Regions from separate parts of the Bradyrhizobium sp. SZCCHNR1098 genome, predicted to be linked through region 1. Evidence: predicted binding sites of a transcription regulator. Region 1 holds the regulator's gene; the other holds the start of a gene.

Region 1 (3,381 bases):
TCGGTGCACGCATTCTCGGCGCCGAGAGGAACACCAAATGACCGAACTGTCCGTCTCCGTCAGTCAGCCCAATCACGCTCTTCACGGCAAGGCGCTTCCGGATGCGCCGGCCAAGGTGACTGCGCGCAACCTCAACTTCTACTACGGCGACCATCACGCGCTGAAGAACATCAACCTGTCGCTGGGCACCAACCGCGTCACCGCGTTCATCGGCCCGTCCGGCTGCGGCAAGTCCACGCTGCTGCGCGTCTTCAACCGGATGTACGATCTCTATCCGGGCCAGCGGGCGACCGGGCAGCTGATGCTCGACAACACCAACATCCTCGATCCCAAGCTCGATCTGAATCTGCTGCGCGCCCGGGTCGGCATGGTGTTCCAGAAGCCGACGCCGTTCCCGATGACGATCTACGAGAACATCGCCTTCGGCATCCGCCTCTATGAGAAGATATCGAAGTCGGAGATGGACGACCGGGTCGAGAAGGCGCTGCGCGGCGGCGCGCTGTGGAACGAGGTCAAGGACAAGCTCAACGCCTCGGGCCTGTCGCTGTCAGGCGGCCAGCAGCAGCGCCTGTGCATCGCGCGCACGGTCGCGGTCCGTCCCGAGGTGATCCTGTTCGACGAGCCGTGCTCGGCGCTCGATCCGATCTCGACCGCCAAGGTCGAGGAGCTGATCCAGGAACTCGCCGAAAACTATACGATCGCCATCGTGACGCATAACATGCAGCAGGCGGCGCGCGTCTCCGACAAGACCGCCTTCATGTATCTCGGCGAACTGATCGAGTTCGACGACACCAGCAAGATCTTCACCTCGCCGAGCGATCGGCGGACCCAGGATTACATCACCGGCCGGTTCGGCTGACGCCGACGACATTGTCTTCAGGAGATCATCATGGCCAGTGAACATACCGCCAAGGCGTTCGACAGCGATCTGCAGGACCTCACCCGTCTGGTATCGGAGATGGGCGGCCTCGCGGAGCGGCTGATCGTCGATTCCGTCGATGCGCTGGTGCGGCGCGACATCGCGCTCGGCCAGAAGGTGGTCGCCACCGACGCCGAGGTCGACAAGCTGCAGCGCATCATCGAGGAGCGCGCCGTGCTCACGATCGCCCGTCGCCAGCCGATGGCGGTCGACCTGCGCGAGATCGTCGGCGCGATGCGCGTGGCGACCGATCTGGAGCGCATCGGCGACCTCGCCAAGAACATCGGCAAGCGCGTCGCGGCGCTGGAGAGCGACTTCCATCCGCTGAAGCTGATCCGCGGCCTCGAGCACATGACCGATCTGGTGCAGTCGCAGGTCAAGACGGTGCTGGACGCCTATGCTGCGCATGACCTGCCGGCGGCGATGACGGTGTGGAAGGGCGACGAGGAAGTCGACGCCATCTGCACCTCGCTGTTCCGCGAGCTCCTGACCTACATGATGGAGGATCCGCGCAACATCTCGTTCTGCATCCACCTGATGTTCTGCGCCAAGAACATCGAGCGCATCGGCGATCACGCGACCAACATCGCCGAGACTGTATTCTATATGATCGAAGGCCAGCAGATCATGGACAAGCGCCCGAAGGGCGACATGACGAGCTTCGCGACGACGATTCCCGGTAACTAAGAGAGACGGTTCAGACATGGGCGCCCGAATTCTGGTGGTGGAGGACGAGGAGGCGCTGACGACGCTGCTGCGCTACAACCTCGAGGCCGAAGGCTACGAGGTCGAGACCGTGGCGCGCGGCGACGAGGCCGACACGCGGCTGAAGGAGCGCGTTCCGGATCTCGTCGTGCTCGACTGGATGCTGCCGGGCCTCTCCGGCATCGAGCTGTGCCGCCGCCTGCGCGCGCGGACCGAGACCCGGCAACTGCCGATCATCATGCTGACGGCGCGCGGCGAGGAGAGCGAGCGCGTGCGCGGACTCGCCACTGGCGCCGACGACTACATCGTCAAGCCGTTCTCGGTGCCGGAGCTCCTGGCGCGCGTGAAAGGCCTGCTGCGGCGGGCGAGCCCGGAGCGGCTGGCAACCGTGCTGTCCTATGGCGACATCGAGCTCGACCGCGAGAAACGCCGCGTGGCGCGCTCGGGGCGGCCGATCGATCTCGGCCCGACCGAATACCGCCTGCTCGAATTCTTCCTCGAGCACCCCGGCCGCGTGTTCAGCCGCGAACAGCTGCTCGACAGCGTCTGGGGCCGCGACATCTACATCGACGAGCGCACCGTCGACGTCCATATCGGCCGCCTGCGCAAGCTGCTCAATCCCGGTCGCGAGCAGGACCCGATCCGCACCGTGCGCGGCGCCGGTTATGCGCTCGATGATCGCTTCGCCAAGAGCGAGCAGGTGTAAGGGCGATGGGCGTGAGGATGAAGAAGGTGTGAGGCGCGAGCGGGCCCGATTGAGGAGATCGCGGTCCGCTTTCCGCCACGCCGCCGCCGTCTTGATCGTGTCTGCTTCGTGGCCCGTCACGATGTTTCGGTCCCAGCGGACGCCCTTGATCAAGACCATCATCATATCTCTTGTCATGCTGCTCGGCAGCTTGGCGGGCGCCCCGGCCGCCGAGCTCGAAGACGCGGTCGCGGCGGCAGGCAACGGGCAGCATGCGGCGGCGATGCGACGGCTGCTGCCGCTGGCCGCCAAGGGCGATGCGCGGGCGCAGTTCGACGTCGGCTTCATGCACGCCTTCGGCTGGGGCGTGCCGCGTAATCCGAGCGAGGCGCTGGCCTGGTACCGCAAGGCCGCCGATCAGGGGCTCGCCGTCGCGCAACACTATCTCGGCATCGCCTACGTCAACGGCGAGGGTGTTGCCTCCAACTACGGCGAAGCCAGTCGCTGGTTCAGCCGCGCGGCGGCGCAGGGCTTCGCCCAGTCGCAATACATGCTCGGCCTGATGCTGCTCGACGGCCGTGGCGCAAAGCAGGACGTCGTGCAGGGCTATGCCTGGCTGGTGATGGCGGGCCGTAGCGGCGTGCGATCGGCCGGCCGCGACGTGCAGCGGGTCAGGTTGACCGAGCCGCAGCGCGTCCAGGCCCAGAGCGCCATTGCGTCCTGGCAGCCGAAACCGGAATCGGCGGATGCGGGCATTGCCACTCCGCGTCCGGAGCAACTGCTCGGGCTCGATCGCCACATCGGCGAGGTCGTCGATCCCACCTCCTGGCCGGCGTCGTCGATCGGCGTCGTCACCGTCGCGCAATACTCGAGCGGCGGCTGGTGCACCGGCACGCTGGTCGCGCCGCGCGTCGTGCTCACCGCCGCGCATTGCGTCTTCAACGGCGTGGCGCAGGTCAGCCCCGGCAACGTCCGCTTCCTGGCCGGCATGAACCGTGGCACGCCGGCGGCATCGTCGGTCGCCGACAAGCTGATCGTGGCGCCCGATTTCGTTCCGACCCGGCACGACAGA
Region 2 (3,381 bases), on a different contig from region 1:
GCTGCCGGCGTGGGGATCGCCAAGCACGGCGATGAAGCGCTCCGGCTTGCCATGCGAGGCGCCGAACGCATCGGCGACGTCGCCGAGCCCATCGAGATGCAGCGCGCCGGTGATCCCGATCCAGGCGACCAGCACGGTCAGCGCGACGATCCACGGATCGGCATCATGAAAAAGGCGGGCGACCAGCGCCAGACAGGCGCCAATCACCAGTCCGGCTGCCGGAAACCAGACCGACGCCCGCGCCAGATCGTCCGGTCGTAACTCAGCGACCCGCGGTGTCGGCAGCCGTGTCAGGAATTGCAATGCGATCCAGAATTCACGAAGCATCATGGCTGGATGATCTCGACGATTTCGCCCCAAGGTACACCATCATCGCCCTGCCCGGCTTCGAGCGTGATCCGCGTACCAGGGCGAATGCGTAAGCTCCACAGCTGGTGCAGCGGCCAGCCGAGCAGATGCGAGAGCGCTGCGCGTATGGCGCCGCCATGGGTCACCACGAGAACCGGCGCAGGCTCGGGCCGGACAAGGATATGATGTGTTGCGCGCGCCACTCGCGCCTGCAAATCGGACCAGCTCTCACCGCCCGGCGCCCGGACCTCAGCATCGGCATGGAAGGTGTCGAGCAAGGCTTCGCCTCCGGGCTCCGCGGCGATGTCGCGATGCGTCCGCCCGTCCCAGCGTCCGAAATCGAGCTCGCTCCAATCCGCATCGATGTCCAGCGCACAGTTGGTCTGCCGGGCATAATCCTCCGCTGCCGCACGTGCGCGCGCCAACGGCGAGCTGACGACGCTGTGCCAGATCAGGCTCCGCGTCTGCCGCCGGAATTGATCCCAGCCGAGGTCGCTGAGCGGCGGGTCGGTACGGCCGTCGAGATAGCCGTCCCGTCCTGTCGTCCCGTGCCGCAGCAGATCGATCCGCATCAGGACTTGGCTCCCGAGACGGCGGCCTCCGCAAAGGTGGCCATGCCCCCGTGGAGCGCGCAGGCCAACCGAATGATCGGCAGCGCAGTGGCGGCGCCCGAGGCCTCGCCAAGCCGCAGATCGAGGTCGATCAGCGGACGGGCACCGAGCGCGTCGAGCACGATGGCGTGGCCGCGCTCGGCCGAGCGATGCGAGAACAGCAGCCACGGACGGCAGGAGGGATTGAGGCGGACGGCGGCCAGCGCCGCGACAGAGACGATGAAGCCGTCGACCAGCACCGGCCAGCGCCGCTGCGCGGCGGCGACGATCGCGCCGGCCATCGCAATGATCTCGAAACCGCCGACGGCGGCCAGGACGTCCGCGACGGCCGCTCCCGTCGTGAGCCCGTGTCGCCCCAACGCATCGGCAATCACCGCAGCCTTCCTGGCCCGTCCGTCGGCGTCGAGCCCGGTGCCGCTGCCGACGATGTCCGCGGGCGCGCATGACAGCAGCGCGGCGGCAATCGCTGCCGCCGATGTCGTGTTGCCGATCCCCATCTCGCCGAAGATCACGAGTTGCGGCGCGTGATCGGCCTGCCGCACCACCGCGCGCCGTCCGGCTTCGGCCGCAAACGCGACCTCCTCCAGCGTCAGCGCCGCCTCGGTGCTGAAGTCGCGCGTGCCGCGCCGCGGCTTGTCGACGATCACGCCGGGCACCGGCTCGCTCGCCAGCGTGCCGACGTCGACCACCTCCAGCGGACAGCCGAGGTTGCGCGCCAGCACCGAGATCGCTGCGCCACCGGCCGCGAAGTTGTGCAGCATCTGCACCGTCACTTCCGGCGGATACGCCGACACGCCCCGCGCCGCGATGCCATGGTCCCCCGCGAACAGCACCACCGGGACCCGATCGGCCCCCGGCCGCTCCAACGCCTGCAGCGCCGCCAGCTCGACCGCCACCTGCTCCAATCGCCCAAGGGCGCCAATCGGCTTGGTCAACTGGGCCTGGCGTTCCAGCGCCGCCTGCCGATGGAGCTCGGACGGCGCCACACAATCAAGGCTGATCCATTCGGGAAGCACCACGGATCCTTTCAGCATCACTCGGGTTCGGGACGATTGCCACTGCGAGGCGACCGAGACAAGCTCCGTGAGGCGCCCTATTGTCATCGAAGCGTCATCGAACGTGACGACAGGTGGCTGCCCACCCAGCCCGAAAGACTCTCATGGAATACTTCCGCCGCTTCACCTTCCTGTTCGCCGCGCCCGTGTTCGAGACCGACGACCTTGCGGGGCTCCGCTTCAACCAGATCATCGAGGAGATCCAGCGCTCGGGCTTCGAGGTGGTGCGCGCCCGCAAGCTGGAGGACGCCGAGATCGCCGTGCAGACGGATGCCGCGATCGGCTGCATGGTCGTCGATTGGGGCAAGAAGGGCCTGGAAGGCAAGACGGCGTCGCTGATCAACCTGATGCGCCGTCGCGGACTGGACTTCCCGATCATCCTCCTGATCCGCCGCAAGCGGTTCGAGGATCTGCCGGTCGAGGTGCTCGACTTCATCGACGGCTACGTGTTCCTGTCGGAGGAGACTCCAGCCTTCATCGCCAAGAACCTGGTCAGCCGGCTGAAGCAATATGCCGAGACACTGAAGACGCCATTCTTCGGCGCGCTGGTCGACTACGCCGAGGAAGGCAACCAGCTCTGGACCTGCCCCGGGCACAATGGCGGCGTGTTCTATAGCCGCAGCCCGATCGGCCGGGTCTTCGTCGAGCATCTCGGCGAGGCCGTGTTCCGCGACGATCTCGACAATTCCGTGCTCGATCTCGGCGATCTCCTGACCCATGAGGGGCCGGCGCTGCGCGCGCAGAAGGAAGCCGCGCAGATCTTCGGCGCCGAGAAGACCTATTTCGTCCTCAACGGTACCTCGACCTCCAACAAGGTCGTGCTGGGGGCCCTGGTCACCGACGGCGACCTCGTGCTGTTCGATCGCAACAACCACAAGGCCGCTCATCACGGCGCGCTGCTGATTTCGGGCGGCGTCCCGATCTACATCCCAACGGTTCGCAACCCCTGGGGCCTGATCGGCCCGATGCGCTGGGATCTGCTGGACGAAGAGCATCTGCGACAGCAGATCCGCGACAACCCGCTGGTCAAGGACCCCGACGCCTGGCGCAAGGAGCGGCCGTTCCGCGTCGCGGTGGTCGAGGAGTGCACCTATGACGGCACGATCCACAGCGCCGAGATGATCCTGAAGCGGATCGGGCATCTCTGCGACTACATCATGTTCGACGAGGCCTGGGCGGGCTTCATGAAATTCCACCCGCTCTACGCCGGCCGCTTCGCCATGGGCCTCGGCGAGCTCGGACCCGACGCCCCCGGCATCATCGCCACGCAATCGACCCACAAGCAGCTCGCGAGCTTCTCCCAGGCCTCGCAGATCCACGTCAAGGACCGCCACATCAAGGGCCAGCGGCGGCGGGTCGAGCATCGC

What was found. The regulator PhoB, encoded in region 1, activates phosphate uptake and scavenging genes when phosphate is short. The targets are predictions, from matches to a motif close to TGTCATNNANCTGTCAT.
Region 2: QX135_RS18060 (Orn/Lys/Arg decarboxylase N-terminal domain-containing protein) is a predicted target of PhoB. The motif match lies at 2,057-2,073, and genes of this name have one in related genera.

What each region holds. Positions count from the first base shown of each region.
Region 1 covers NZ_JAUEXY010000011.1:201,107-204,487, reverse strand. The annotation lists gene pstA (phosphate ABC transporter permease PstA) at 1-41, shown strand, start outside; gene pstB (phosphate ABC transporter ATP-binding protein PstB) at 38-859, shown strand; gene phoU (phosphate signaling complex protein PhoU) at 890-1,606, shown strand; gene phoB (phosphate regulon transcriptional regulator PhoB) at 1,623-2,330, shown strand; gene QX135_RS23350 (trypsin-like serine protease) at 2,476-3,381, shown strand, end outside.
Region 2 covers NZ_JAUEXY010000008.1:48,000-51,380, forward strand. The annotation lists gene cobS (adenosylcobinamide-GDP ribazoletransferase) at 1-330, opposite strand, end outside; gene QX135_RS18050 (histidine phosphatase family protein) at 327-920, opposite strand; gene cobT (nicotinate-nucleotide--dimethylbenzimidazole phosphoribosyltransferase) at 920-1,975, opposite strand; gene QX135_RS18060 (Orn/Lys/Arg decarboxylase N-terminal domain-containing protein) at 2,119-3,381, shown strand, end outside.